One region of the Rhizobium etli CFN 42 genome, then DNA from elsewhere that is predicted to be linked to it. Evidence: riboswitches for the same ligand, from Rfam matches in the RefSeq annotation. Region 1 holds a riboswitch; the other holds the start of a gene.
What was found. A riboswitch is a leader RNA that binds a small molecule or an ion and turns the genes downstream of it on or off. The one in region 1 is predicted to bind S-adenosylmethionine.
Positions count from the first base shown of each region.

Region 2: linked by a shared signal. The riboswitch ahead of RHE_RS02640 (O-succinylhomoserine sulfhydrylase) and the one ahead of metA (homoserine O-acetyltransferase MetA) in region 1 are both predicted to bind S-adenosylmethionine.

Region 1 covers NC_007761.1:4,262,276-4,277,906, forward strand. Annotated here, with positions in the region: gene RHE_RS20580 (RNA polymerase factor sigma-32) at 105-968, shown strand; gene RHE_RS20585 (M48 family metalloprotease) at 1,020-2,564, opposite strand; gene RHE_RS20590 (MDR family MFS transporter) at 2,954-4,486, opposite strand; gene RHE_RS20595 (MarR family winged helix-turn-helix transcriptional regulator) at 4,601-5,128, shown strand; gene RHE_RS20600 (thiamine diphosphokinase) at 5,195-5,851, shown strand; gene RHE_RS20605 (ABC-F family ATP-binding cassette domain-containing protein) at 5,855-7,675, shown strand; gene RHE_RS20610 (ABC transporter ATP-binding protein/permease) at 7,739-9,595, opposite strand; SAM riboswitch at 9,749-9,826, shown strand; gene metA (homoserine O-acetyltransferase MetA) at 9,875-10,798, shown strand; gene RHE_RS20620 (aldose epimerase family protein) at 10,917-11,939, shown strand; gene RHE_RS20625 (GntR family transcriptional regulator) at 12,072-12,848, shown strand; gene RHE_RS20630 (SIS domain-containing protein) at 12,841-13,872, shown strand; gene nagA (N-acetylglucosamine-6-phosphate deacetylase) at 13,872-15,023, shown strand; gene RHE_RS20640 (SIS domain-containing protein) at 15,041-15,631, shown strand, end outside.
Region 2 covers NC_007761.1:535,412-551,042, reverse strand. Annotated here, with positions in the region: gene RHE_RS02690 (methyl-accepting chemotaxis protein) at 1-717, shown strand, start outside; gene RHE_RS02685 (VOC family protein) at 859-1,239, opposite strand; gene RHE_RS02680 (hypothetical protein) at 1,600-1,881, shown strand; gene RHE_RS02675 (oxidoreductase) at 2,022-2,843, opposite strand; gene RHE_RS02670 (efflux RND transporter permease subunit) at 2,916-6,026, opposite strand; gene RHE_RS02665 (efflux RND transporter periplasmic adaptor subunit) at 6,023-7,141, opposite strand; gene RHE_RS02660 (TetR/AcrR family transcriptional regulator) at 7,240-7,827, shown strand; gene RHE_RS02655 (hypothetical protein) at 8,246-8,593, shown strand; tRNA gene RHE_RS02650 (tRNA-Gly) at 8,660-8,733, opposite strand; gene RHE_RS02645 (2'-deoxycytidine 5'-triphosphate deaminase) at 8,792-9,886, opposite strand; SAM riboswitch at 9,961-10,039, shown strand; gene RHE_RS02640 (O-succinylhomoserine sulfhydrylase) at 10,082-11,266, shown strand; gene apaG (Co2+/Mg2+ efflux protein ApaG) at 11,490-11,882, shown strand; one part of gene RHE_RS32850 (IS630-like element ISRel6 family transposase) at 11,957-12,568, opposite strand; one part of gene RHE_RS32850 (IS630-like element ISRel6 family transposase) at 12,570-12,905, opposite strand; gene RHE_RS02620 (Hsp33 family molecular chaperone) at 13,115-14,107, opposite strand; gene argF (ornithine carbamoyltransferase) at 14,198-15,112, opposite strand; gene RHE_RS02610 (aspartate aminotransferase family protein) at 15,150-15,631, opposite strand, start outside.

The DNA.
Region 1 (15,631 bases):
AGGCCCTTTTGCATTCAGAACCCCATTCAGTCCGGACAGCGATGTTCCGGAAGACGAGTTTTATTGTTCATTTTGAGGGCGAAGGCCTGTTTTGGGAGATCGAAATGAAGAACATGTCTGCAGATCGGCGCATGATCAAAATCGCGATGGCCGCCCCCTATCTCGCCCGTCAGGAAGAGCACGATCTCGCCACCCGCTGGAAAGATCACGACGATCGCGGTGCGCGCAACCAAATCGCCATGGCGCATATGCGCCTGGTTATCTCCATGGCCGGCAAGTTCCGCAATTTCGGTCTGCCGATGAGCGACCTCGTGCAAGAGGGCTATGTCGGTCTGCTGGAGGCCGCCGCGCGTTTCGAACCGGAACGGGACGTGCGCTTTTCGACCTATGCCAGCTGGTGGATCAGGGCGTCGATCCAGGATTATATCCTGCGCAACTGGTCGATCGTGCGCGGCGGCACCAGTTCGGCGCAGAAGGCGCTGTTCTTCAATCTGCGCCGCCTGCGCGCCAAACTCGCCAGGGGCGATACGCAGTTGACGCTGCAATCCATTCATCAGGAAATCGCCGCAGCCCTCGGCGTCAGCCTTGCCGATGTGCAGACCATGGATGCCAGGCTTTCCGGCAACGACGCTTCGCTCCAGGCGCCTTCCGTCTCCGGCGATGCCGAGAGCGCGGAGAAGATGGATTTTCTCGTCAGCGACGATCCGCTGCCGGACGAGCAGGTTTCCAATATGATCGACGGCGAGCGCCGCCGCGTCTGGCTCGCTTCGGCGCTGAAACATCTCAACGAACGCGAGATGAAGATCATCAGCGCCCGGCGCCTGGCGGAAGACGGCGCCACGCTCGAAGAGCTCGGCGCCGATCTCGGCATTTCCAAGGAGCGCGTGCGCCAGATCGAAAGCCGGGCGATGGAAAAGCTTCGCAGCGCGCTGGTCAGCGCCGATCCGCATATGGCAGCCTACGCGTGAACTTCTTGACCTTCCAGCAGCACTGCCTGGCCCGGCGCAAGCCGGGCTTTTTTATTCGGCGATGATTTTGACGCGGTCGCCAGGGGAAACGGCCGCGCCCGTCGGCAGGGCATTGATGAGCTTGAAGAGATCGAGCTTGCGGTCGGTGCCCATCATGCGGGCGGCGAGCGTCGAGATGTTCTCACCCGGCCGCACCGTCACGACGCGAATGCGCAGCGGCTTCAACGAAGCCGCTTCCGCCGGATTCATGCGCCGGAAACTGGCGCGCAGAACATTGGCCGTCGGTTCAAGGGCGTCGCTGCCCTTCGGCACGGCGGTCAGGAAACGGAAGATCTGCGCATTGTTGCGGATCACGGTGACATCGAAATCCCAGCGATCAGCGCTGGCGCGGGCGGTCGCTGCTTCCATGCCATTGACGGTGATCTGTTGAATGGTCGATGGGTCGAGACCGGTCACCCAGCCGCTCGAGATATAGTTTGTGAGGCTTTGGTTCTGGTTGTCGGCGACGCCATCGAAGCGGACGGCGATGTCGTTGGGGCCGGTGGCCATCACGGCTTCGACCTTGTTGTCGATCTTGAAGTCCGCCGGCACGTCGAAGCGGATACCGAGGCCGCCATGCAGGAAAGTCTGGCCGCGCACGAAGCCTTCTTCCGGGCTGTCGCCGTAGAGCAGGCCGTCAATGCCGTCGAGATAATAGTCGCGGCCCTTGTCGCCGACCATCCCCTCCTGGCCGAAGGCGCGCGCATGGGTGCGCGCAAGCTCGATGCGCTGAGCGGAGTTCGGATGGCTCGAGAGGAAGTCGAGGCTCTGGTCGGCTTCCGGGTCGACCGACATGAAGCGGCTGTAGGCCGCCATAGAATCGAGGAAACGGGCGGCGGCATAGGGGTCGTAGCCGGCCTCGCCGAGCATGCGAACGCCGATGACATCGGCCTGCAGCTCCTGCTGGCGGGAGAAGGCGGCAAGCCTGAGCTTGCCCCGGGCAAGCGCCTGCTTGCCCGCGATGTCGCTCGAGAGGACCTCGGCGACGACGCGGCTGGCGATGACTTCGGCTTCTTCGCGCTTCTGCCGCTCGATGCCGTGATTCGCCGTTACGTGGCCCATTTCGTGCGACAGCACAGCGGCGACTTCCGAGGCGTCGTTGGCTAGGGCGAGCAGGCCGCGGGTGACGTAGAGGTAACCCCCCGGCAGCGCGAAGGCGTTGATGGCAGGGGAGTTCAGGATGGTGATACGGTAGGACTGGCTCGGATTTTCCGACACCGCCGTCAGCGCGCCGGCAATGCGGGCGACGAGACGCTCGGTCTTGGCATCCTTATATTCGCCGCCGTAGCTTGCCACGATGCGCGGATGTTCGCGGGCGCCCATCGCCGCGCGCGGGTCGTTCTTCTGCACCTCGTCAACGATCTGCGGATTGGAAGACGGCGAGATGCTCGGCTGATAGGATTGTTCGATCAGCGATTGACACCCGTTCAGCGTCATTGCGATGGCTGAAAGTAACACCAGGCGACGCGCCAAACGGCGCGCCGCGGAGATGGCATCACTGGAAAGCGCGGGTGATTTCCACGTCGTCAAGCTATCCAGTCTGGTTCTCCGCATCATTTCGCCGCTTTGCCGGTTTGCCGAAAATCGGGGCCGGCCTTGGCAAGGGGAACTCAACAGGTGTGCACCCCTGATCTCGCGCTGCACATTAGGCCGATACAAGTCATTGCTGTAGCTGATTTACGCATCGGTTGCATAGCGAGACTCTGTTTAATTGTGGCGCCGTTGCATTTTGGCAATGCCTCAGCCGTGAGGCCTCCCTTCGCTCGGATGAAATTATGGCGAAAGTTCCGTCACCTGGCACAGATTTGTCCGCGGCGCGGAAAAAAAGCGGCGTGATTGAAGCAATGGGCTGGAAAACGGCAGCCCGCTAAAAAAACGCAACTTTCGATTTAATCATGCGACAAGGGAACGTCTGCTGGTGAATATTCCCGCTATGCCGCCGCCCGCTATTCCGCCGCTTCCGCCGGTTGCGGTCGCTTCGTTTCCCCGGTGCGCGGCAACTGCACGGGCTTCAGCATCATTGCGGCAGCAAGGCCGATCAGGGCAATGGCGCAGGAAGTCATGAAAAGGGGCGAGAAGGCGGCGGCATAGACATCTGCGACTGCGTGGCGGCTCGCATCGGGAAGGGCGGCCATCATCTTCGGCGTCAGCTGTTCGATATCGGCAACACCGGGAATGGGAGCGCCGACCTTGCCGAGCCCGGAGGCGATGATCGCGCCATAGATCGATATGGCGATCGAGGCGCCGCCCATGCGCGAGAGCGTCACCGAGCCGGTCGCGGCACCGACGTCGCGGGCGGGGGCGGTATTCTGCACGCCGATGACGGGGACCTGCTGCGCAAGGCCGATGCCGATGCCATGCAGCATCATGGTCGCGCCGATGAAGGCGATCGGCGTTCCCGCATGGACCTGCGACATCAACGCGAAGGCAGTGGCGCTACAGGTGAGGCTTGCGATGGCGAAGGGTTTGTAGCGGCCGGTCATCGAGATGATACGCCCGGCAGACAGTGATCCGCAAACGAGACCACCGGTCAGCAGAATGAACAGAAGGCCGGCGGCCGATGGCGAAAGGCCGGTCGTCGTCTGCAGGAAGAGAGCGAGGTAGTTGACCATGCCGATGGCGATGGCGCCGCCCATCACCGATATTACCAGGAGTAGGCTGAAGGTCGAATTGCGGAAGAGCTGCAGGGGAACGATCGGCTCCGGCGCGCGACGCTCGACGATCACCCAGGTCACGCCGCAGACGGCGCCGAAGGCGACGATCCCGATACTCTGTGGTGAGATCAACGAGCCGAACAATTCGCTGCTGTCTGTGGCAAGCACGATGCTCGTCGTCGTCAGGGCGATCAGCAGCGCGCCGGCATAATCGATCTTCGGGCGTCGATGCGGCTTGCGGTAGGGCAGCATGAAGGCAAGGCCGGTGAGCACGATGAAACCGATTGGCACGTTGACGAGGAAGATCGAGCGCCAGCCGAAGAGATCGCTCATCGTTCCCCCGAGCACCGGGCCGATCGCGCCGGAAGCCATCAGCACGAGGCTGGAATAGCTTTGATAGCGCGCGCGCTCGCGCGGCTCGAACAGATCGGCGTTAACGGCAAAGATCGATACCATGATGCCGCCGCCGCCGAGGCCTTGCAGCACCCGGGCGGCGATCAGCGTGTCCATCGAGACGGCGAGGCCGCAGACCGCGGAACCGACCGTGAAGATTGCGATCGCTGTCATCATCACATATTTGCGGCCGTAGAGATCGCCAAGCTTGCCGTAGAGCGGCATGACCGCACTGAGCGCCAGGAGATAGGCCGAGCCGATCCAGCCGAAACGTTCAAGATGTCCAAACTCGCCGACGATCGTCGGCAGCGCCGTGGAGACGATCTGATTATCGAGTGTGGCCATGAACATGGCGGTCATCAGAAAGAAGAAGAGGATAAGCCGGCGACGAGGATCCGTCACGAGCGGCGCAGGCGCGAGTTGCATGTCCATGAGGCTTACTTCCGGGTTCGATCTGTTTTATGTGCTGTCAGCACGTATTTGTCAATGACACACGAATGACATCGGCATATTCAATTTTTGCGGCGGCTCTGTTATGGTTCCGTGATGAATGAGACTCTGACCAAGATCCTGTCCAACAGCTCGGCCGAGCCGGACGACGAAAACCTGCCGCGCATCGGCCGGAGTATGGCCCGCATGCGTTTGATGACCGGGCGGCGGCTGATCGGCAGGCTGGCAATCCAGAGCGCCGCGCCGGGGCTTGAGCTTTCCCATCTCGACGTGCTGGACGCCGTGCGGCGGGCCGAGCCTGCCGGCGAGGTGACTGTCGGCACGATCGCGGAGATGTTGCGCATCGATCCGTCGCGAGCAAGCCGGGTGGTGGCCGAGATGGTTGGACGCAACGTGCTGCGTCGCGAGGCCTCGCAGGCCGATGCACGGCGGATCGTCGTCGTCATCACCGACGCTGGTCAGGCGCTGCTTGCCGAGATCCATGCGCAGAAGCTCGCGATCATCTCCGAGATCGTCTCCGATTGGCCAGGCGAGGATATCGAGCGTTTCGCGACGCTGTTCGAACGCTTCATCGGTGGCTACGAAGCAATTTTCCTGTCGCGCGACAGGGATACGCCCGGTTGAGGCGACGGGCCGCCGATCCGCGATACGGCGCCCCTTCCCCTCGACCCCCCGTTTGCGCTAAGGGCAATGCCCATGAGCCAATCCACCTTTACCATTCTGCTCGGCGGCGAGCTCAGCCTGACGGAGCGTCTGCGCCACGCGATCGGCGGCAGCCGTTTCATCGCGGCCGATGGCGGCATGCGGCATGCGATGGCGCTTGGTGTCATGCCGGAGCTCTGGGTCGGCGATTTCGATTCAACGCCCCCCGAGCTCGAAGGGGGGTTTCGCGATGTGCCGAAGCAGCCCTATCCCGCAGCAAAGGCGGCAACGGACGGCGAAATCGCCGTGTCGGAAGCGATCGCGCGTGGCGCACGGCGGCTGATCCTCGCCGGCGCGCTCGGCGGCGACCGCTCCGACCATGCGCTTCAGCATCTGCTGTCGGCTGTCGGCCTGGCGGAAAGGGGTTTCGACGTACTGCTGACCTCGGGCAAGGAAGAGGCAGTGCCGCTGGTTCCCGGCACGATCGAGCTCGATCTTCCCAAAGGCAGCCTGTTTTCGGTGCCCGGATTTGGTCCGCTGACCGGACTTTCGATCGAGAATGCGCGTTATCCCCTCACGAATTTCCACCTGCCTTTCGGCTCATCGCGCACCATTTCCAACGTCGCGGAAGGCAAGGTTCGCTTTTCGCTCGAAAGCGGCCGGGCGATCGTGCTTGCCCGCCCCTATGATCTTTCCGGAGTCTGATATTTGGCCCCTCCCATCCTCAAACTCGATGATATCTTCCTGAGCTTCGGCGGCGCACCGCTTCTGGCGGGTGCGTCGCTGCAGGTCGAGCCCGGCGACAAGATCTGTCTCGTCGGGCGCAACGGATCGGGAAAATCGACGCTCCTGAAGATTGCCGCCGGCCTGGTCGAGGCGCAGTCCGGCGAAGTCTTCCGTCATCCGTCCTCGACGGTGCGCTATCTCGAACAGGCGCCGGACTTTGCCAGTTTCAGCACCGTTCAGACCTATGCCGAGGCGGGGCTGGGACCGGGCGACGACCCCTATCGCGTGACCTATCTTCTGTCACATCTCGGCCTGACCGGCGAAGAACATCCGAGCACCCTTTCGGGCGGTGAAGCACGCCGGGCCGCTCTTACCCGCGTGTTGGCCCCGGAACCCGATATTCTCCTGCTCGACGAGCCGACCAACCATCTGGACCTGCCGACCATCGAATGGCTGGAAGGCGAGCTGCAGAAGACCCGCAGTGCGCTGGTGCTGATTTCCCACGACCGTCGTTTCCTCGAAAAAGTCTCGACGGCAACCGTCTGGCTCGATCGCGGCGCCTCGCGCCGGCTCGACAGGGGCTTTGCGCATTTCGAAGCCTGGCGCGACCAGGTGCTGGAGGCGGAAGAGCTCGAGCAGCACAAGCTCGGCAAGGCGATCGAGCGCGAAGAACACTGGCTGCGTTACGGCGTCACGGCCCGGCGCAAACGCAACATGCGCCGCCTCGGCGAGCTGCAGACGATGCGTTCGCAATATCGCGAGCATAAGGGGCCGCAGGGCACGGTGCAGGCGACGGTTTCGGACGCGCAGGAGTCAGGCAAGCTGGTGATCGAGGCCGAGAAGATCACCAAGAGCTTCGGCGACCGGGCCATTGTCTCGCCGTTCTCGATCCGCGTGCATCGCGGCGATTGCATCGGTCTCGTCGGGCCGAACGGCGCCGGCAAGACGACGCTCCTGAAAATGCTGACCGGCCAGCTTTCGCCGGATAGCGGGACGGTGAAGCTCGGCACCAACCTGGAGATCGCCACCCTCGACCAGAAGCGCGAGGACCTCAACCCCGCGGATACGCTTGCAAACTACCTGACCGACGGGCGCGGCGAAAACCTGCTTGTCAGTGGCGAGCAGCGCCATGTCACGGGGTATATGAAGGAATTCCTGTTCCAGCCGGAACAGGCGCGCACACCGATCAAGAGCCTCTCCGGCGGCGAGCGCGCCCGGCTGATGCTGGCTCGCATCCTGGCGCGCCCGACAAACCTCCTGATCCTCGATGAACCAACCAACGATCTCGATATCGAGACGCTCGACCTTCTGCAGGAAATCGTCGCCGGCTTTCCCGGCACCGTCATCATCGTCAGCCACGATCGTGACTTCCTCGACCGCACCGTAACCTCGACGATCGCGCCCGCCGTGCCGGATGCGCCCGACGGTCGATGGATCGAATATGCCGGCGGCTACACCGACATGTTGGCGCAGCGCAAGGGCGCGCTCGAAGAGCGCAGAAAGGCCGAGAAAGCGGCGGAGAAGCCGAGGACGCAGGAGACAACAGCTTCCGGCGCAGCCTCGAAGGGCAAGCTCTCCTTCAAGCAGAAATTCGCGCTGGAAAACCTGCCGAAGGAGATGGCCAAAGCCGAGGCCGAGATCGCCAAACGCGAACTGGTCATGGCCGATCCAAATCTCTTCACGCGCGACCCCGCTGCCTTCAACCGGCTTGCAGGCGAGATGGAAAAGCTGCGCGCGGGCCTGACCAAGATGGAAGAGCAGTGGCTGGAGCTCGAAATGCTGCGGGAAGAGCTGGAGGGCTGAGGCTATCGCACTCAGCTGCTCGCGTCACGCTGTAGGCAGGGGTCCTGCCGATCAGGGGACGTATTAAAGCGCCGGAGCGGTGACGGCGGCGGTGCCGACACTGGCACTGGCGCCGGTCTGGGCGACCTGCTGCTGCGGCTCTTCGGATCTCGAAGGCAGAGCCTGCAGATGCAACACCCGCGGCTGCAGCGCCTCCAGATAGGTTTCAGAGCGGCCGATATAGATCATGCCGGTTTCGGGCATCGAAGTCAGCGCGCTGCACATCGTTTCCTGCCATTCCGGCTCCATGCCCTCGAGCACTTCGTCGAAGATGATCCATCGCGGGCGCACCAGCAGCAGGCGGGCGAAGCCGATCGCCTTCTGTTCATCGCCGCCGAGCAGCTTGTCCCAGCGGGCGCGGGTATCGAGCCTTGCGATCAGAGAGTGCAGGCCAGCCTTTTCAAGGGCCGCCTCGACAGCAGCCTGCTCGTAGGCATCGGGGCTTTCGGGGAAGGCAAGCGCCTCGCGCAGCGTGCCGCCCGGAATGTAGGCAATCTGTGGAACGAACAGCATGTCGTCGATCGGCGGCAGACCCATCGTGCCGCTGCCGCACGGCCAGAGGCCGGCCATGGCCTGGAACAGCAGCTTGCGGTTGACGCTATGATCGCCGTTGATCATGATTTTTTCGCCGGCCTTGATCACGATATCGGTTTCACGCAGGCGAAAACCGCCGCATTCCTCGATGTCTTCGCCGATCTTGGCATTGATCACCACATCCTTCAGCGTCAGCCTGTCGGGGGCGGTGTTCTCATAGGCGATGCTGCCCTTCAGGCCAAAGTCCTCGTCCATGTCGAGCAGCGCCTGGCGGAAGTCGGTGACGCGCATCAGCGTGGCACGCCATTCGGCGATCGGGCCGAAATTGGCGACATACCAGCGCAGCGCCGTATTGACCTGGTTGAAGGCGCCGACCGACATCATCAGCTGACCAAGGGTGAGGCCGCCGGAAAAATAGGCGGGTGCGGCAACGATGATCGGGATGACGATCACCAGCCAGCCGTAGCCGGCTGAAACCCAGGTGAGATTGGTATTGGCCATGGCGAGCCGCTTGACGACCCTCAGTACCGAGCTGATATCGGTATTGATGCGCCGGCGCTCGTTCTCCTCACCGCGGGCGACGGTGATTGCCGGCATGTTCTCGTTGGCATGCATCAGCGTGAAACGAAGCTCGGCCTCCTTCGAGAACCGGTCGGCATTGAGCTTGACCAGCTTGCGGCCGACGACCTGGCTCAGCACCGAGGCAGAAGCGGCATAGAAAATCGCTGCCCAGACCATATAACCCGGTATGGAGAAACTGTGGCCGCTGATGCGGAAGACGAAGCCGCTCGACAGCTCCCAGAGCACGCCAATGAAGCTCACCAGAAGGATGGTCGACTGTAAGAGGCCGAGCACGAGTCCCGTCGTGCTTTCGGCGAGGTTGCGGGAATCCTCGTGCAGGCGCTGGTCCGGGTTGACTCCGATCAGCCCGCTCGAGGCGAGCCGCAGCGCCCGCTTGCGCTTCAGCCACTGGTCGACGAGATCGCGCGACAGGCCCTCGCGCATATAGAGCGCCGTCATCTGGTTCAGCCAGGCCTGCAGCACGTTGAGCAGCAGCAGCGTGCCGGCGATCATTGCGAAGATTTCGAGCTGGTGGAAGAACTCGCCGAGATCGCGGCGCTCGAGCGAATCGTAAAAGGGGGCGTTCCACTCGTTGAGGATGACCTGGCCATAGGCCGTCGCCAGGATGACGAGGATCAGCACGGTCGCCAGAAACAGCACCTTGCCACGCACTTGCGAATTCCAGAATGCTGAGAACATCACCCCAAGGCGATATGTCAGGCTGAAATCATACCCTACTCTATCCCGCTTCCGGATGCCCGGCCTCCCTTCGATCTTGTCTGCCATCACCCTTTTCCAACACCGCCCATACTGACATTATTAACATGGTGGCGTTACCGGTCTATCAACAGATTCTATCAGTCATTAAAGTGTGATGATTCTTGACGTGCCGCTCCCGCATGCATTCAGAGTTGATTCGCGGCTCAACTGGGACTAATTAAGGCACTCCGTGGTGATTTGGCCGGCCGGCTTGCAGCCACGTTAAAAAAGTCGCTAAAGGGCCGCGTGCGGACCGGTAGCGATTTTTTCGCCACCGGTTTTTTATTTTGATCGAGTTGACCGCAAATGCCCATCAAGATCCCCGATACGCTGCCCGCTTTCGAAACCCTGGTCCAGGAAGGTGTGCGGGTGATGACCGAGACGATGGCCATCCGTCAGGATATAAGACCGTTGCAGATCGGCTTGCTCAACCTGATGCCCAACAAGATCAAGACCGAACTGCAGATGGCCCGTCTCGTCGGCGCTTCGCCGCTGCAGGTGGAGCTGTCGCTCATCCGCATCGGCGGCCACAAGGCGAAGAACACATCCGAGGATCACCTGCTCGCCTTCTACCAGACCTGGGAAGAGGTGAAGCAGCGCAAGTTCGACGGCTTCATCATCACCGGGGCACCGATCGAGCTTCTCCCCTATGAGGACGTGACCTATTGGGCAGAGATGCAGGAGATCTTCAATTGGACAGAGACCAACGTCCATTCGACGATGAACGTCTGCTGGGGCGCGATGGCGGCGATCTATCACTTTCACGGCGTTCCGAAATACGAACTGAAGGAAAAGGCCTTCGGCGTCTACCGCCACCGGAACCTGAAGCCCTCCTCCATCTATCTGAACGGTTTTTCCGACAATTTTGAAGTGCCGGTGTCCCGGTGGACCGAGGTGCGCCGCGAAGATATCGAGAAATCCGCAAGCCTGGAAATCCTGATGGAATCCAGCGAGATGGGCGTATGCCTCGTGCACGAGAAGCGGGGCCGGCGGCTCTACATGTTCAACCACGTCGAATATGATTCCACCTCACTTTCGGACGAGTATTTCCGCGACGTCGATGCCGGCGTGCCGATCAAGATGCCGCACAATTACTTCCCGCATAATGATCCGACGCTTGCGCCGCAGAACCGCTGGCGCAGCCACGCGCACCTCTTGTTCGGCAACTGGATCAACGAGATTTACCAGACGACGCCCTACGACGTCGAAGAGATCGGCATGGATCTCTGAACGGCATTTCTTTCTGACCTGCCGGTTGCGGTTCGGAGCAAATGCGGGCAGGTTCCGGTCCGGAACCCTATAGCGTCGCGCGTCTTTATCGGACGCGCAAAGGAACGGACGGTCGATCATGTCGAATAAATTGGAGCGGGAAGTTTTTGGGCAGACGAAGGCGGGCGAGACCGTCTATCGCGTCGTCATCAAGGGCGGCGGCCTGACGGTCAGGATCATTACCTGGGGCGCGGTCATCCAGGATCTGCGCCTTGCAGGCCATGAGGCGCCGCTTCAGCTCGGCTTCGAGGATTTTGACAGCTATCCCCTCTATTCGGCTTATTTCGGCGCGACGCCCGGCCGCTGCGCCAACCGCGTCGGCGGCGGCGGGTTCACGCTCGACGGCAAGGACTACCAGCTCGAGCGAAACGAAAACGGCGTCACGCATCTGCATGGCGGCAGCGACAACATCGCCAAACGCAACTGGACGATCGTCGAGCACGAGGCCGATCGCCTGGTGATGAAGATCGTCGATCCCGACGGCCGCGCCGGTTATCCCGGCAATTGCACCATCCAGGCGACATTCTGGGTGCACGGCAATGGTGAATTGTCGATCACCTACGAATCGACCAGCGATCAGCCGACGCTCGCCAATGTCTGTCAGCACGCTTATTTCAACCTCGACGGTCGCGAAGACGCGCTGGGCCACGACATTATGATCGCCGCCGATCACTATCTGCCGACCGACGAGAAGCAGGTGCCGACCGGCGAGATCCGCCCCGTCGACGGCACCGAATTCGATTTCCGCGAGATGGCTCCGATGAAGCGTTTCGTCGGCAGCGAACAGGTGCTGTACGACCATAATTTCTGCCTGTCTCGCGAGCGCACCGCTAAGCGGACCGTGGCGCTCGCCCGCAGCCTCTATTCCGGCGTGTCGCTAGAAGTGCGCAGCACCGAGCCGGGCGTGCAGTTCTATGCCGGCTTCAAGCTCAATACCGGCGCGCCCGGCCTCGACGGCCGTAAATACGGCCCGTTCGCCGGCTTCTGCCTGGAGACGCAGGTCTGGCCGGATGCAATCAACCACGATGGCTTCCCGAATGCGGTCCTGCGTCCAGGCGAGGTGCTGCGCCAGCAGACGGATTACATCTTCACCAAGAGCTGAGCGCTCTGCAGACGCACGGCCGTCAAATTTGACCGCTATGAGCCCTCTTCGGATTGCCGGGGAGGGTTTTTTCTTCTGCATCTTCCGATTCAGGCTTGCCGATTGGTTCTATATAGGTTCTATTGTGTATCCATGGATAGAACCAGTCTAGTAGCTGAACTCAATAGACGCGGCCTGCGCGACGAAGCGCTGGCCGGCCCGCTCTACAAGCGGCTGGCGCAGGCGCTGACCAGCCTCATTCAGGAAGGCCTGCTGAAGCCCGGCACGGCGCTGCCGGGCGAGCGCGACCTTGCCGAGGTTCTGAAGCTCGGCCGCGTTACCGTGCGCACTGCCTATCGCGACCTCATGGCGGCGGGCGCACTGGAATCGCGCCATGGAAGCGGTACTTTCGTATCGAGTAAGGTGGAGCGCATGGAGCAATCGCTCTGGCGGCTTTCCTCGTTCTCCGCCGACATGCGCTCGCGCGGGCGTCTGCCGGCCGCACGCATCTTGTCGCGGGAGATCAACGCGCCGTCGCCGGAGGAATCCTTCCTGCTCGGCCTCGGCGGCGGCGAACCGGTGCTGAGGCTCGACCGGCTGCGCCTTGCCGATGGTCTGCCGCTGGCAATCGAGCGCGCCGTCGTGCCGGTCAAGTTTCTGGGGGAGAACGCCGGTGGCGAGGGATCGCTCTACGATGCGCTGGCGTCGAATGGGCACCGGCCGGTCCGTGCGTTGCAGCGGCTTACCGCCGTCACGCTCGATGCGTCCTATGCTGCGATGCTGAACGTCAAGGCAGGCGCGCCAGCGCTTCTGATTGAACGTGTCTCGCGCCTGGAAGACCAGCGCGTCGTCGAATACACCCGCTCGCATTATCGCGGCGATGCCTATGACTTCGTTGCCGAATTGAGAATTGGAGATGACCATGAGTGAGAACCAGTCGCTGATGCTGCAGGAAGCAGGCCAATCACCCGAAGTGGTGGCCACGCTTCTCGACAGGGAAAAACCGGTCTTTGCCGAGATCGCCCGGCTCTTTTCATCTTCCCGCCCGAGCGTGGTGACGACGGCGGCGCGCGGCTCCTCGGACCACGCTGCTACCTTCTTCAAATATCTGTTCGAGATCACCTGCGGCGTCCCGGTCGCATCGGTCGGCCCCTCGATCGCTTCCGTCTATGGTGCTGCCCTCCACCTGAACGGCGGCGTGCATTTCACCGTTTCGCAGTCGGGCGCGAGCCCGGACATCGTCGCCCTGCAGGAGGCGGCGAAGAAGGGCGGCGCGACGACGATCGCCGTCGTGAATGTCACCGATAGCCCGCTTGCCAAACAGGCCGATATCGTCCTTGGCCTCAATGCCGGCGCGGAAAAGAGTGTGGCAGCGACGAAATCCTTCATCGCCTCCGTCGCCGCGCTGTCCGGCGTGACGGCTGCGATCGGCGGCTCGTCCGACCTGCAGGCAGCCCTGGAAAAACTGCCGGAGGCGCTTTCGGCGACCGCCGGGATCGACACGGCGGCGGCCGAGGAGGTGCTGTTCCATGCGACCTCGCTCTATACGGCCGGCCGCGGCCCGGCTTTCGCGATCGCGCTCGAAGCGGCGCTGAAGGCCAAGGAAACCTCCGGCCTGCATGCCGAGGCATTTTCGCTGGCGGAACTGATGCATGGCCCGATGCGCCTGGTGCAGCCGGGCTTTCCGATCGTCGCCTTCGCACCCGACGATGCGGCTTTCGTCAATAACGGCCAGGCGCTGGAGCGCCTGCAGAAGCTCGGTGCCACCACCGTCGGTTTCTCCACGCAGCCGCTCTCCGGCATCAATCTGCGTGTGCCAACGACGGGCAATGGCCTTGTCGATCCGCTGGTGTCGCTGCTGGTCTATTACCGGCTGATCGAATCGGTGACGCGCCGCAAGGGCTTCGACCCGGACCGGCCGGCAAACCTGCTGAAGGTGACGGAGACGGTCTGATGGTCCGCAAGATCTTCGTCGGCGCCCGCATCTTCGATGGCGAGCGCTTCCATGACGACAAGGCGCTCATTGTCGCGGGCGGCCGCGTCGAGGCGATCGTCGCAGGAAACGACCTGCCCAATGGCGAGACGGTCAAACTGGAAGGCGGCGTCCTGTCGGCCGGCTTTGTCGATGCGCAGGTCAATGGCGGCGGCGGCCGAATGCTGAACGATGAGCCGTCGCCAGCGTCGATGGATATCATTGCCGGCGGGCATCGTCCCTACGGCACGACGTCGCTATTGCCGACCTTGATCACCGATACATCGGAAGCGACCAATGCCGCCATCGAGGCGGCGAAGGAGGCTGTAAAAGAAAACCGCGGCGTCGCCGGCCTGCATCTCGAAGGCCCGCACCTGGCGCCGGCCCGCAAGGGCGCGCATCTGGCCGAGCTGATGCGGCCGGTTGAGGACCGTGACGTCAAGGCCTTCATCCGGGCACGTGAGTCGATCGGCACGCTGCTCGTCACCATCGCGGCCGAGCAGGTGACGGTCGCCCAGGTGCGCGAGCTTGCGGAAGCCGGCGTCACCGTCAGCATCGGCCATTCCGATTGTTCGAGCGAGGCGGCGGAGGAACGTTTCGATGCCGGAGCGCGTGGGGTCACGCATCTCTTCAACGCCATGAGCCAGATGGGACATCGCACGCCCGGCCTCGTCGGCGCGGCGATCGATCATCCCGCAACCTGGTGCGGCATCATTGCCGACGGCCATCACGTCGATCCGAAGGTCCTGCGCACGGCGCTGCGCGCCAAGCGCGGCGAAGGCAAGTTGTTCTTCGTCACCGATGCGATGTCGCTTGTCGGCTCGCAGCAGGACTCGTTCACGCTGAACGGCCGCACCGTCCGGCGCGAAAGGGGCGGCTTCTGCTCGAAGCTGGTGCTTTCCGACGGAACGCTCGCGGGCTCCGACGTCGATATGATGTCGGCGATCCGCTACGGCGTCACCTATCTCGACCTGACGCTCGCCGAGGCTCTACGAATGGCGACCCACTATCCCGCCCGTTTTCTGAGACTTGCCGATCGCGGCCATCTTTCACCGGGCGCGCGTGCCGATCTCGTGCATCTCACCGATGCGCTCACCGTGTCCGCCACCTGGCTTGCCGGCGAAGCGGCCTGAACTCAGGGAGAAGTAGGATGACCGACATTACCGATACCTATTTCTCCAATCTGATCGGCCGGCTGGAAGAGCTGAAGCGGACGCTTGCCGAGCCGATGGCGCAGGCGGCGGCAGTGATCCTCGATGCCGCCCGCGGTGACAAGCGCGTCTATGTCTTCGGCACCGGCCATTCGCATATGCTGGCCGAAGAGGTGCATTATCGCGCCGGCGGGCTTGCCTTCACGGTGCCGGTGCTCGTCGGATCAGCCATGCTGCACGAGGGAGCGGTCATCAGCTCGGTCTATGAGCGGACCCAGGGCCTCGTGCGGCCGATGCTGGAGCGATACGGCATGCAGCCGGGCGACGTCATCATCATTGCGTCGAATTCCGGCGTGAACGCCGCACCGATCGAGGCCGCGGACTACGCGCATGAAATCGGCGCGAAAGTGATCGCCATCACCTCGATCGCCTATTCGACAGCGATCGCCAACGGTCGCCGGCGGCTCGCCGAGGTCGCCGATATCGTGCTCGACAACGGACTGCCGCCCGGCGACGCCGTCGTCAATCTGGAAGGCACCGGGCTTCGGGTCGGGCCGGTCTCGACGGCGGTCGGGGTGACGGTCATCAAT
Region 2 (15,631 bases), 650 kb from region 1:
TCCTCGGCCGCGATCGGCAACATCATCGGCGTCATCGACGACATCGCCTTCCAGACCAATCTGCTGGCGCTCAACGCCGGCGTTGAGGCGGCGCGGGCCGGCGAAGCAGGCAAGGGCTTTGCGGTGGTGGCGCAGGAAGTGCGCGAGCTTGCGCAGCGCTCCGCCAAGGCGGCCAAGGAGATCAAGGACCTGATCACCAATTCCGGCACGCATGTGCAGACCGGTGTGTCGCTGGTCGGCGAGACCGGCAAGGCGCTCGACGCGATCGTCACCGAGGTGCAGGAAATCAACCAGCACGTCCACGCGATCGCCGAAGCGTCGCGCGAACAGTCGATCGGGCTGCAGGAGATCAACACCGCGGTCAACACCATGGACCAGGGCACGCAGCAGAATGCGGCGATGGTCGAGCAGTCGACCGCCGCCAGCCACAGCCTCGCCACGGAGGCGACGGCACTCAACAATCTGCTCGGCCAGTTCCGGCTGACCGGAACCGGCAGCTTCGCCGCCGCCGCACAGATCACCTCGGCCCGGTCGCCGACCGCCCTGCGTGCGCCAGCGCGCCCGGTGGCCAAGCCCCCTGCGATCCGCGTCGCCCGGGAAGGCACCGCCCGCCCGACCGCCTCGCCGGCGCGCGCCCTCGGCCAGACCCTCGCCAACGCCTTCGGCGGCGGCAGCACGCCGTCGAAGAGCCACGAGGCGGACTGGACGGAGTTTTGAGGCAAACAATACTCTCAGTGTCCGCCTGCCCTTCATCCGCCTGCCGGCACCTTCTCCCCGCTTGCGGGGCGAAGGGGACATGACGCAAGCTCTCCGTTTCGCGCAGCCTTCTCTTTGCAGCAAAACACCTCTCGCCTCGGTTTAACCCGGCCGCCAACCTACCTCGACGAGGATATTTCCCGGCGCCGTGCAATAAAACAGCCAGCCGCCGCGCATGGCGGCCGGCGGACCGGAGAGCACGGCACCAGCAGCAACAAGTCCGGCATGGACAGTATCGACATCCGCCCTTTTCGGCAGAATGAAGCCGATATGATAGGTCTGGCGGCCTATCTCCACCTGGTCGGCGGTGCCGAACTTGGCGATGGCGTGGCTCAACACGATTTCGAGGCCGGCATCATCCTCTAGGATCGCCAGGCCGTTGTTGCTGCGCATATCCTTCAGCTTCAGGCCGAAATGGCGGATGAAGAAATCCGCCGTCCCAGCAATATCGGGTACGTGAAAATCGAGATGGTTCAGGCGCATTGACAGTCTCCGTTCAAAATTATCCCGGGACTGACTTTTGCCGTCTCCGCACGCCGCCGGGATGCCGCATTTGCATGCGGATCACGTCGCGGGTTCTCGTGCCCTGGGGCACGGAGCAGAGCTTCGTCAGAGCGCTTTGACGCTCGGACGGAAGGGATCGGGCTTACCTCAACCGATCCTGCCTTTTTCGACGATGCCGATCTAGCAGACGACGCCGGCTTCGGCAATGGAAGGGCTGAAGCGATCGCGGCACTCCAGGCGCTGCTTCGCGAAGGCGTGAAGGCGAAGATGGCGTTTCATCTGGCAAGCAGGATGCAATCAGGAGTAAGATCGCCGCTTCGGCGCATCGGAAGGATGGACATGAAACCCGCACTCCTCGGCCTCATCGGCACCCTTGTTCTTGCCGGGTGCAACAGCGTTTCCTACTATGGCGGCCCCGGCCTCGAGCCGATCCCAGGCAGCATCACCTATAACGGCCAGCCGCGCAGCAAGCTCACCAAATCACCACCCGGCTCCAGCTTCCCGCATGATTTCACCGACCAGTATGGCCGGCAGGTGGAGGAAACCTACATCATCCAGCCGGATCGAAGCCTGATCATTGCGCATCGGCAATACAAGCCGATCCGGTTCTTTGGGGATTAGGTCTTCATTGGCATGGCGTTGCTTGAGGTCGAGCAAACGCCCAATTCAGTTTCGGTTCAAGAGATAGATGACGTCGGCGGCCGCCTGGGCACCCTGACGATACTGTTGAGGCCGACGACGTCTGAAAGTTTAAGCGAAATTCAGGAGGCGTTTCGTTTACCGAAGCCGAATGTCCTTCTCAGACTGCCGTCGACCGCGTTTGCCGGCATGAACCTGCGCAGCCGGCTGAGCAGGGTCGCCTGGCCTCCAGCGGGTTGGCGCATTCGGTATGGACCGTTGATTGCGGCTAGAATCTTTTCTGCGACTGAAAGCGCCGATGGCGCGGTTCTGATCTGGGCCTGTACCGCCTTGATGGTCGCATCGGCCTGTGTTGCGTAGGCACCCAGGGGTGCTGCGGTTTGCGCCGCGTTTACATCGAGCTTGGTGTTCGTGAAGGTCGGTTCAAGCAGCACCACACGCACGTTGAACTCGCGAATCTCATGGTCCAGCGACTCCGATAGTCCTTCGAGCGCATGCTTGCTGCTGGCATATATTCCCATGAACGGTGCCGGCAGGAAGCCCAGGACCGAACTGATATTGATGATGAGCCCGCTGCGGGCGGCGCGCATGGAGGGCAAAGCAGCGCGGATCATACGCAAGGGGCCGAAAACGTTGGTATCGAATACGGCCAAAGCTTCGGAAGGCGAGGTGTTTTCGACAGGGCCGACCAGCGAAACGCCGGCATTGTTGATCAGGATGTCGATCTTGCCCGCTTCGGAAAAAACCCATTCAACAAAATTGGCGACCGAGGCGTCATCGGTCACATCAACAGTCCCATAGCGCACGCCGGGAATGGCATTGGCGCGCTGCGGGTTCCGGACGCCTCCAAAGACCTCGAACCCGTTTTGCGCAAGAAGGCGCGCCGAAGCCTCGCCTATTCCGGAAGATGCTCCGGTGATCACTACAACCTTATCTTTAGACATGCATGCTCCTTGATTGGCGCGGGTCATCAATTATGGGCTTCAGCAGAAGCGGCTGCCTCGGCAACACAGGCATCACTCGGCAGCCAATGCTGCCTGCAGTTCCACGTCCTCTGGTGAATTCTCGTGACTTTCGTTCTTCGCCGGCTTGATGCGGAACCATGTGGCGTAGAGAGCCGGAAGGAAGAGCAGGATCATCACCGTGCCGACCGCAGTTCCACCGATCAGCGTGTAGGCCATCGACCCCCAGAACACCGAGTGGGTGAGAGGAATGAAGGCAAGCACGGCCGCAAGGGCTGTCAGAATGACGGGACGCGTCCGCTGCACCGTCGCCTCGATGACGGCGTGATAATCGTCGAGACCGGCTGCCTTGTTCTCCTTGATCTGTTCCGTCAGGATCAAGGTATTGCGCATCAGGATTCCGGCCAATCCGATCAATCCGAGAATGGCGTTGAAGCCGAAGGGCTGATTGAAGAGCAGCAGGACCGGAACCGCCCCGGCAAGACCGAGCGGCCCCGTCAGCATGACCATGGTCATGGTCGACAGGCTGCGGACCTGCAGCACGATCACGATCAGCATGGCGGCAATCATCGCCGGGAAGATTTTGACGAGGGCGTCGTTGGCCTTGAGCGACTCCTCGATGTTCCCGCCCATCTCGATACGATAGCCCACAGGCAGCGTGGCGATCAGCGGCTGAAGCGCCTTCATGACCTGCTGGGACACCTCGGGGGGCTGCGTCGCCTCGTCGATATCGGAACGGATCGTGACAACGGGCGTGCGGTCGCGACGTTTCAGGATTGGCTCCTCGAACCGGATTTCGGAATGACCGATCTGATCGAGCGGGACCTGGCGGCCATCCCGGCTCATCAGCGAGAAGTCCGCCAATCGCGACGGGTCAAGCCGGTTGTCGCCGGCACTGCGGGCGACGACAGGCACGTTGCGGATATTCTCGCGAACCTCGGTAATCGGAATCCCGCTCAGCAGCAACTGCATCTGCTGGGCGGCCTCCGCCGGCGAAAGCCCGATCAGGCCCAGCCGTTCCTGGTCGGGAACGAAGCGCAGCACCGGAGTGCGGTTGCCCCAATCGCGGTTTGCCTGACGCACATCCGGCACGCTCTTCATGATCTCCAGGGCCTTTTCGGAGATCCGGTACAATTGGTCGGCATCAGGACCCATGATGCGGAATTCGACCGGAAACGGCGTATAGGGACCGAAGACGAGCTGGGTGACGCGGACATAGGCTTCGGGAGCGAGCCCATCCGAGATGGCCGCGCGCAGGCGAAGCTTCAAAGCCTCGCGTGTGTGGGCGTCAGGAGTCAGCACGACGATCTTGGCGAAGGACGGGTCCGGCAGCTCAGGGGCCATGGCAAAGAAGAAGCGGGGAGCGCCCTGACCGGTATAGCTCGTGACTGTCTTCGCCTCCGGCTGCTGCTGCAGCCAGTCTTCGAGCTTCCCGACCGTTGCGGCCGTGGTTTCGATACTGGTCCCTTCAGGCATGCGGACTTCAACCAGAACCTCCGGACGATCCGAGGTCGGGAAGAACTGCTGTTTCACCGCTCCCATGCCCACGACAGAGACCGCCATGACGATGGCGACCACCGCACATGTGACGAACTTGTGGCGCACGGTAAATTCGATCATCCCCCGCAGACGCCGGTAATTCGGCGTGTCGTAGATGGCGTGATGGCCGCCTTCGACCGGTTTGATCGCCGGCAACATCTTGACGCCGAGATATGGCGTGAAGATCACCGCGACAATCCACGACACGATCAAGGCAAAGCCCACGACCCAGAAGATATTGCCGGCATATTCGCCGGCGGTCGACCGGGCAAAGCCGACCGGCATCAGACCGATGATCGTCACGAGCGTGCCTGATAGCATCGGGGCGGCCGTATGGCTCCAAGCATAGGCGGCCGCCTTGATGCGGTCCATCCCCTCTTCCATCTTCACCACCATCACCTCGATGGCGATGATCGCGTCGTCGACCAGAAGGCCGAGCGCGAGGATCAGCGCACCAAGGGTGATGCGATCGAAGAACCGGCCGGTCTCCAGCATGATGAGGAAGACGACGGCAAGGGTCAACGGAACGGCCAGAGCCACGACGATCCCGACGCGCCAACCAAGGCTGACGAGGCTGACGAACAAGACGACGCCGAGCGCCATGGCGAATTTCAGCATGAATTCGCCGACGGCTTCCTGGATGTTGACGGCCTGGTCGCTGACCTTGGCGAGCGTCATGCCGAGCGGCAGGGTCTTGGCGATCGCGGCGGATCTTTCCTCCAGCGCCTTGCCGAGTTCCAGACCGTTCCAGCCCTGCTGCATCACCGCGCCCAGCATGATGGCGGGCTCGCCGTCATGGCGGATGAGATAGGTGGCCGGATCCTCATAGCCGCGCCGCACTTCGGCCAAATCGGAGAGTTTCAACGTGCGTCCGGCCGCGACGATCGGCGTGTCTGATATCGCCTGGATGCTGTCATAGGCGCCGTCGAAGCGAATGAAGACCTGCGGGCCGCGGGTGTCGATCGACCCCGCCGGCGTCACGGTATTTCGCCGCTGCAAAGCGGCTGCGACATCTTGCGCAGAAATGCCGAGCGTCGCCAGCTTGGCATAGGAAAATTCGACAAAGATCTGTTCGGGCCGCTCACCGAGAATGTTGATCTTCTTGACTCCAGGCACATGCAGAAGATCCTGGCGGATCACCTCGGCCTGGCGCACAAGCTCGCGCATCGGCATGCCCTTGGCCTTCAGCGCATAAAGACCGAAGCTGACATCGGAATACTCGTCGTTGACGAAAGGACCGAAGACGCCCTGGGGCAGATTGCGGGCTTCGTCCCCAAGCTTCTTTCGGGCCTGATAGAACTCCTCTTCGACCGCCGTGGATGGCGTACTGTCCTTCAGCGTCACAGTCAGAAAGGCGTATCCCGGCCGGGTTGTCGTCTCGACACGATCGTACCAGTTGAGTTCCTGGAGGCGCTTCTCCAGCGGCTCGGCGACCAGATCCTGCATCTCGCGCGCCGTGGCACCCGGCCACACGGTCGTCACGGTCAAGGTCTTGATGGTGAATGAGGGGTCCTCCGCGCGCCCAAGCTTGACGAAGGCATAGGCGCCGGCGGCGGCCAGCAGAATGATGAAGAACAGCGTAACGGCCCGTTCGCGGACGGCGAGCGCGGAGAGATTGAAGTTCATTGTTTTGCCGCCTCTGCCTGTTCTACCTTGGTGCGCACGCTGGCGCCGTCCTGCAGCAGATGGGCGCCGAGAGCGACGACCGGCTCGCCTGCTTTGACGCTGGAAACCACCGCGACCTCCTCGCCTATTTGTTCAATTTTCACCTGCCTGAAGTGGACGGTCGAAGATTTCTCATCGAAGACCCACACGCCGGTTCGGCTGCCGTCGTCCAAAACCGCGCCGACAGGCACCGCGGCCTGTGATTGGCCCCTGCTGTTGGAGATCCTGATCGTCACCGTCGCGCCCAGCGGGGCCGACGCTGCCGCGCCATCCAGAACCCAGCGTGCTTCATAGGTGCGGGTTTGAGGGTCGGCCGCGTCGGAGATCTGCCGCAGCCGCGCCTTGTCCCGCCGGCCTTCGCTTCCGTAGATGCTGGCATCGGCTGTTTCGCCGATCTCAGGCCGCAGGAATTCCGGAAGCCAGACCAGCGCTTCACGCGGACCGGCCTGTGCGAGCCGGACGACGGTTTGTCCTGCCGTCACCACCTGCCCCGGCTCTCCGAGCGTTTCGACAACCGTCCCATCGGTATCGGCAACGAGGATGGAATAGGCGGTCTCGTTCTCTGCGACCTTCGCGTCCGCTTCCGCCGCGGCAAGCTGCGCCGTCGCGGTGTCGAGAGCTGCCTTCGCCTGTTCATAGCGCTGCGGCGTCGCGGCCAATCCGTTTTTCACCAAGGCGGCATAGCGCCGCTCGTCGGCTTGCGCCTGGATCAGCACTGCTTGCGCCGCGGCAACCGCGTTTCGCTTCGCCGTCAGGGCGAGACGCAGATCGGTCTCGTCGATGCGCATCAGCGGCTGGCCAGCCTTAACCTGCACGCCAACGTCCACATAACGCTGCATGATCTTGCCGGGGACACGAAAACCGAGATTGCTCTGCACCCGGGCGGCAATGGTGCCCGTGAAGGTGCGTTCGGTGGCCTCCGGGTTTTTTGCCTCCACCAGCTTGACAAAGGGGGGTGCCGTGCGGGCATCGGCGGCTTTTGCACTGGCTTTGGAGGGCTCCTCGAAAAGCACGAAAGCGGTGGCGCCGGCAGCAGCCACAAGTGCGAAAGCGCCGAGTAATATTTTGCGATTCATCTCATTAACCCTTATTGACCGGCACGGCGGATCATTTAGATTGCGATCTAACTCTAAAACTGGTATAGATGTCAAATGAAATCTAATTGGAGGTCGCTATGAGAGTCAGCCGTGCCCAGGCCGAGGCCAACCGCGAAACAGTGATCAACGTCGCAAGCCGGCTCTTCCGGGAGCATGGTTTCGACGGCATCGGGCTGAAAGATCTGATGAAAGGTGCCGGCCTCACCCAGGGCGGATTCTACAAACAGTTCCGATCGAAAGACGATCTTGCGGCGCTGGCATCCGGGCGAGCGATGGAGAGTGCAATTCGCCGGTGGTCGAGGGTTGCTGCGGGAAGCAGCGATCCCTTCGGCGCGGTTGTCGGCATGTATCTCTCAACCGGGCACCAGGAAGAGAAAGGCGACGGCTGCCCCCTGGCCGCGCTCGGGTCCGACGCAGCGCGTCAGAGCGAAGAGGTGCGCGCTCCATTCCAGAATGGCATCGAAGCTCACCTTCAGGTTCTCGACGAATTGATCCCAGCATCGGACGGCACAAAACAGTACGAGAAAGCCATGGTCGTGCTGTCCCTCATGGTCGGCGCCGTAACCATATCTCGCATCATGACCGATCAGGCCATGTCGGAGCGACTGCTGGAGACCGCCGCCGATGCAGTCAAGCACATTGCGGGCGGCACAGAAGAGGAATGAGACCTCGATTCCCCAAATCGGACGTCTTTTTCACCTCGCAGAGCGGCGCATTCTCGGGCCATCGTTAACTGCACTGCCGCTCGCAAAGCGCGGTCCTGCCGCTCTCAGGCGCAAATTGAACAGGCTCGCATGCTTCATAACACCGCACTCACCCCACGAATGGCCGGCGCAGACTTCGACGGAATGTTGGAGACGTTTCTGGGAGCCGCCCGCTTTGACGCATTGCCGGCTCGTAAGCTGCTAGTCTAGTCGGCCTTGGGTCGTCGGCCCGGTTCCACTCGTAATTAGCTTTTTCGTTCGTAAAAGATCTTCATCAAACTGGTGCGCGGGATTGTCGTATGGGGCCGGGCGATTTCGAGCCGGGGTGCGGCGGTGGTGGTCGTAACCGATAGCAGAAAAATTGCTATCGAGACGATCCATGTTGGAAGTAGACTGGCAAAAATATAGCTGGGCGCAGCGAGGGCAGAGCGTGGGTTCAATAGAAAAATATCTCGATTCCCATGGAGAAATCGTACCAATAACTCTTTTGTCATTGGTCCTCGTATTTCTGATTAGTGTAGAAATTAGAGAGATACTCTTCTATAGGAAAAATGGCTGGAATTTTGATCTGGACAGTAACGTTGGATTGAAGGTCTATAACGGGGATTCGAATTCCGAAGAGGATCTTACTTCAAATAAATCCAGGGTTTGCTACGGAACTCCGTTCGCGATTGCTGTATGTGCGATTGCATTGATTCCGTTCGTGCTGTTTTTGTTTTCGAAGTAAATTGCTGATTTCTAAGCTGATATTGGACGTCGTTAGACGATGATATACAAAACGGTTGAGGTGCAATGGAGCGGGTGAAGGGAATCGAACCCTCGTATTCAGCTTGGGAAGCTGCTGCTCTACCATTGAGCTACACCCGCGATGAAGCGAGATTTCCAACAGAAGGGGGCCGCTGTCAAGTCGGCTGAGCGCAGCCCGTCAGATGCGGAAGTGTTTCGAGAGTTTCAGGCCCTGGGCCTGGTAGTTGGAGCCGAGGCCGGAGCCGTAGAGGCTGGCGGGCTTTTCCTGCATGTGTTCATAGACCAGGCGGCCGACGATCTGGCCGTCTTCGAGGATAAAGGGCACTTCATGGCTGCGCACTTCGAGCACGGCGCGGCTGCCGCGCCCGCCGGCCGGCGCATGGCCGAAGCCCGGATCGAAAAAGCCGGCATAGTGGACGCGGAACTCGCCGACCAGCGGATCGAAGGGGGTCATCTCGGCGGCATAATCCGGCGGCACGTGCACGGCCTCGCGTGAGACGAGGATATAGAATTCGTCGGGATCGAGGATCAGCTCGTTGCGGCCGCGGCTATAGAGCGGCTCCCAGAAATCGAAGATGTCGTGCTGGTCCTTCTCGTCGATATCGACGACGGCGGTGTGGTGCTTGCCGCGATAGCCGATCAGGCCGTCCTTGTCGCCGCTGAGATCGATCGACAGCGCGATGCCGCCGCCCGACACGTTCGGCTGCTTGCTGGCAACCAGCGTCTCGCTTTCATGCAGCTTCAGAAGTTCCGGCTCGCCGAGCACGGATTGGCCGACGCGGAAGCGGATCTGCGACAGGCGCGAGCCGCGGCGCACGACGATCGGAAAGGTCCGCGGGCTGATTTCGAGATAGAGCGGGCCGGAATAACCTGCCGGGATCTTGTCGAATTCCTGGGCGTAGTCGGTGATGACGCGGGTGAAGATATCGAGCCTGCCGGTCGAGCTCTTCGGATTGGCCGACGCCGACATGTCGGCCGGGAGCGCGAGGCTCTCCATCAGCGGCACGATATAGACGCAGCCGGTTTCGAGCACCGCGCCCTGGGACAGATCGATCACGTGCAGGCTCAGCCGATCGAGCTTGTCCGACACCAGATGCGAAGGCCCCGGCATGAAGGAAGCGCGCACACGAAAAGCCTTGCTTCCTAAGCGCAGGTCGAGACTTGCCGGCTGGATCTGATCGCGGTCGAGCTCCCGCTCGGAGTTCAGACGCCCCGTTTCGAACAGCGCCGCAATCGCGCGGTCCGCCAGAATTCCAGTTTCGCGAGCCATCATGCCCCATCCATCATTTTGCCGCCGACAAAACCAAATACGGGGAATTGACGCAAGCAGCTAACAGCAGTATTGCAGAATTATCCCGTGGTGATTTGGCCGGTCGGCTTGCAGCCACGTTAAACAAGTGGCTAAAAAGACCGGGTTGAAACCGGTCTGCTTTTGCGGCCGGTTTTTTTGTTATGTGAAGGTGATGGCATGAGCAAGACCTGGCGCCCGGCAACCCAACTCGTCCATGGCGGCACGCTGCGTTCGCAATATGGCGAAACGTCGGAGGCAATCTATCTCACCCAGGGTTTCGTCTATGACACGTCGGAGGCGGCCGAAGCCCGCTTCAAGGGCGAAACGGACGGCTTCATCTACGCCCGCTACGGCAGCCCCACCAATGACATGTTCGAAAAGCGCATGTGTGCATTGGAAGGCGCCGAAGATGCCCGTGCCACCGCCTCCGGCATGGCGGCCGTCGCCGCCGCCGTTCTCTGCCAGGTGAAGGCAGGCGACCATATCGTCGCCGCCCGCGCCCTGTTCGGCTCCTGCCGTTGGGTCGTGGAAACGCTGGCGCCGAAATACGGCGTCGAGTGCACGCTGGTCGACGGCCGGGATCTCGCCAACTGGGAAAAGGCGATCCGCCCGAATACCAAGGTGTTCTTCCTGGAAAGCCCGACCAACCCGACGCTCGAAGTAGTCGATATATCAGGCGTCGCCAAGCTCGCCAATCAGGTCGGCGCCAAGCTGATCGTCGACAATGTTTTTGCGACGCCGCTCTTCCAGAAGCCCTTGGAGCTCGGCGCTCATATCGTCGTCTATTCCGCAACCAAGCATATTGACGGCCAGGGCCGCTGCCTCGGCGGCGTGGTGCTCGCCGACAAGGCATGGATCGACGAGAACCTGCACGACTATTTCCGTCATACCGGCCCAGCCATGTCGCCGTTCAATGCCTGGACGCTTCTGAAGGGCATCGAGACACTGCCGCTGCGCGTGCGCCAGCAGACCGAGAATGCAGCGAAGATCGCCGATTTCCTGGCGGAGCAAGGCAAAGTCGCCAAGGTGATCTATCCCGGCCGCAAGGACCATCCGCAGGCCGAAATCATCGCCAAGCAGATGACGGGTGGCTCGACGCTCGTCTGCTTCGAGCTGAAGGGCGGCAAGGAGGCGGCCTTCGCGCTGCAGAACGCGCTTGAGATCATCAAGATTTCCAACAATCTCGGCGACAGCAAGAGCCTGATCACCCATCCGGCAACGACCACGCACAAGAACCTGACGGAAGAGGCGCGCGCCGAACTCGGCATCTCGCCGGGCACGGTGCGGCTTTCGGCCGGCATCGAGGACACGGACGACCTGATCGAGGATTTCGCGCGGGCGCTTACCAAAGTTTCGGCCTGAGCGACTGGAATAGCGGCCGGACTTCGTCCGGAGCCGGCCGCCGATCCGCGGGAACAAGTCCACCCGCGCTGGCGTTGCGAAGTAAAATTAACGCTGACAGTTAGGCTTAACGATCGAAAACCCTTCGATCATCACCATTTGACCGATGATAAACGTTCCGTTTCTTGACGAACAGGGCCTCTTTATAAGATACGGGTAACATATCTTGACTATGGTGCAAGGCATGTATCGCGCCCTCACAAGAGATATCGAAGTCGTGGTCGAACCGTTCTATCTGGAGGAGCAATCCGATCCGGAGGACGATCGCTATGTCTGGGGTTACCGGATCGTCATCAGCAACAATTCCGGCGTCGCCGTTCGTCTGGTCAACCGCTACTGGAACATCACCGACCAGAACGGCCAGGTAGACGAGGTGACCGGCCCCGGCGTCGTCGGCGAACAGCCGCGGCTCAGCCCCGGCGATACCTACGAATATTCCTCCGGCTGCCCGCTCGACACGCCCTCCGGGCTGATGTTCGGCCATTACCAGATGGAAACGGATGAAGGCGAGCTTTTCGACGTCGACATCCCCGCCTTCTCGCTGGATTCACCGGGGCTGCTGCGCGTGCTGAATTGAGGGGCAAGTTCCCACTCAAGAGATTGCCGAGATCTGAAAAAGTCCCTCGTCACAAGGGGAGGGGCTAGAGCCTTTCATGTTTTGACGGAAGCGTAGCCAGCATTTGAGAAGTAGTTGGCGCATTCCTCTGGCTTGATAGTGTCGGCGAGTATGCCCAGATGGCGCCAGGTTTCCTCGATGGTTCGCTTTTGGGCCTGGCGCATCCAGTGCTTGATCTTGGCGAAGGCCTGCTCGATCGGGTTAAGGTCGGGGGAATATTTCGGCAGGAACCAGAGCCTGGCGCCGACGGCCCTGATGGCATCGCGGATGGCCTTGGCTTTGTGAGAGCCGAGATTATCGAGGATGACGATGTCGCCAGGTTTGAGGGTCGGGATCAACTGCTGGCGGACATAGGCGTGAAAGCATTCGCCATTGATGGGACCGTCGAAGACGCAGGGTGCAGTGAGCTTGTCGCAGCGTAGGGCGCCGAGGAAGGTGAGGGTGCGCCAGCGGCCATGCGGGGCAAAGCCGCGTAATCTTTTGCCCCTCGGCCCCCAGCCGCGTAACGGCGCCATGTTGGTGCGGATCCAGGTCTCGTCAATAAAGACGAGCCGCTTCGGATCGAAGCGGTCTTGCCAGGCTTTCCAGCGAGCTCTGCGGCGGGCAATGTCGGCGCGGCCCTGCTCAAGGGCGAACAGCGTTTTTTTTAAAGCTCAAGCCCTCGCGGCGCATGAATTGCCAGATGGCATTGTGGGAGACGCTCACACCGCGGGCGGCTAACTCATCCTTCAGCCGATGTAGCGTCAGATGTGATGTCTGCTCGATCTGCTCGACAATGAAGGCGCGGTGCGGCTCCAGCACACGTCGGCGATGGCCGCCCATCTTACCGGGCGACACACTACCGGTGGCCCGATAACGCTGCGACCACTTCACCACGGATGAGATAGCTATGTTGAACCGCTCCGCCACCACCCGGCAGCTCTGACCGTCCACAACCGCTGCAATGACTCGCTCGCGAAGATCATTCGAATAGGGTCGCGTCATGGATGCTGGCCTCCATTCCAGCATCCATCATGAATCACAAATCTGCTGATTTGGGAATCCCGCACCGATTCCGATAAGAAATGATCCGCTCTAACGCAATGCGCCAAATGCAGCAGACATCAGCGTCTTTGGGGAGACGGTGAAATGGAAAACGGTGGGTGCGGCATCCAAGCCTCTCCCCTTTTGGGAGGGGTTTTTGGCGCCGAGAATTATTCCGCCGGCTGAAGCTCGGCCGCTTCGAAGCGGTAGGTGGTCGAGCAGAATTCGCAGGTGACGGATATCTCGCCGTTTTCCTGGCTGGCCTCGATCTCCTCGGCGGTGAAACCCTTCAGCACGTTGCCGATCTTTTCCCGCGAACAGCTGCAGCGGTCGAAGACGGCGCGGGGCTCGAAGACGCGCACGCCGCGCTCGTGGAACAGGCGGAACAACAGCCGTTCGGTGCCGACAAGCGGATCGGTCAGCTCGTCGGCGTCGATGGTCTCGACCAGCGAGCGGGCTTCGGTCCAGGCATCGTCCTCACCATGCGGGCGGTCGCCGGTGTCGCCGTCGCCGCCGTGGAGATCGGGCTGGCGCATACGCTCCGGCGCCTCCGGCAGGAACTGGGCGACGAGGCCGCCTGCCCGCCAGCGGTGGCGCGGCTTGCCGGCGTCGTCACGGTCGAAGAGTTCGGCCGCAGCCAGGCGCACACGCGTCGGGATCTGCTCCGACTGGCGGAAATAGACGCCGGCGATCTCCTCAAGCGAGGTGCCGTCGAGCGCGACAATGCCCTGATAGGGCTGAGCAAACTTGCCCTGATCGATGGTGAAGGCGAGCACGCCCTTGCCGAGCAGTTGCTCCGGCTCGGTCTCGCCTGACGCAATGGCCTGGTCGAGCAGCGCCCGATCGAAACGGGCATAGGCGCGCACGTTCTCAGGTGTCGAGAAATCGGCGACGAGCAGATCGACCGGGCCGTCGCCCTTGGTCTGCACGGTGAACTTGCCGTCAAACTTCAGCGAGGTGCCGAGCAGCACCGTCAGCACGACGACTTCGGCAAGCAGCCGGGCGACGGGCGCGGGATAATGATGGCGCTCGAGGATCGCATCGAGCATCGGGCCGAGCTGGACGGCGCGGCCGCGCACATCCAGACCCTCCACCTGAAAGGGGACGACATGATCATCGCCGGCGAAATCGAACTGGCCGAGGGCGGCTGCAGCTTCTGCCATGGCTTTCACTCCTAGTTTTCAAGCAAAGGGTCAGCGTACCCTTCGCTCGCGCGGTCGCGCGCTTATCACGCGCGACATCCGATTGATGGTTCAGATCGCGCCCAGGCACCAAGCAAGAATCGACTTCTGCGCATGAAGACGGTTTTCCGCTTCATCGAAGACGACGGATTGCGGGCCGTCGATCACCTCGTCCGTCACTTCCTCACCGCGATGCGCGGGCAGGCAATGCATGAACAATGCATCGCTGCCGGCCTTGGCCATCAAGGCCGCATTGACCTGATAAGGCTGGAAGACGTTATGACCCCGGGCCCGATGTTCCTGATTCATGGAGACCCAGGTATCGGTCACCACGCAATCGACGCCTTCGACCGCACGGTCGGCATCATGGCATAGCATGATTTCGGCGCCCTCGTTGCGGGCCCAGTTCAGATAGTGATCCTTGGGCTCCGAACCAAGGGGTACGGCCATGTTCATGCGGTAGCCGAAGCGCGCGGCACCTTCGACCAGCGAATGCAGCACATTGTTGCCGTCGCCGGTCCAGGCGATGGTCTTGCCTTTGATCGGGCCGCGATGCTCCTCGAAGGTCATGATATCGGCCATGATCTGGCACGGATGGGTATCGTCCGTCAGGGCGTTGATCACAGGCACGGTCGCATGTTCGGCAAGCTCCAGCAGGCGCGAATGCTCGGTGGTGCGGATCATGATCGCATCGACATAGCGCGACAGAACCTTGGCGGTGTCGCCGATCGTCTCGGCGCGGCCGAGCTGCATTTCGGTACCCGACAGGAACAGCGTTTCGCCGCCGAGCTGGCGCATGCCGACGTCGAAGGAGACGCGGGTGCGCGTCGACGGCTTCTCGAAGATCATCGCCAGCATCTTGCCGGCGAGCGGCTTGTCGCCCTTGCCAGCCTTGAAGGCCTGCTTGCGAGAAAGCGCGTCGTTCATGATGGTTCTGAGGTCGGCCGATGTAACGGCCGAAAGATCGAGGAAATGTTTAGGAGCCATGTTCTTACCTGTCGTGCGCCCGAAGGCGGCGATCCCTTCAAGCCGTCTTCTTGATCTTGGCGGCGCGGATGCTCTCGGCGGCGCGCTCGAGGCGCGCGAGCCCCTCGCGGGCTTCCTCGGCGGTGACCACCAGCGGCGGAAGAAGGCGGATGACGTTGTCGCCGGCCGGCACGCCGAGCAGATGCGCGGCGCGGATCGCCTGCAGCAATTCGGCCGAGGGAACCGCAGCCTTGACGCCGAGCAGAAGCCCCTCGCCTCGGATATCCTCGATCACATCGGGATAACGGTCCTTCAGCGAGGCCAGCCCCTGGCGGAAGACGAGCGCGACGTCGCGCACATGCTCCAGGAAACCCTCGGCGAGGATGACGTCGAGCACGGCACTGCCGACGGCCATGGCCAGCGGATTGCCGCCATAGGTCGAACCATGCGTGCCGGCCTTCATGCCGGAGGCAGCCTCGGCCGTGGCAAGGCAGGCGCCAAGCGGGAAACCGCCGCCAATGCCCTTGGCAACGGCCATGA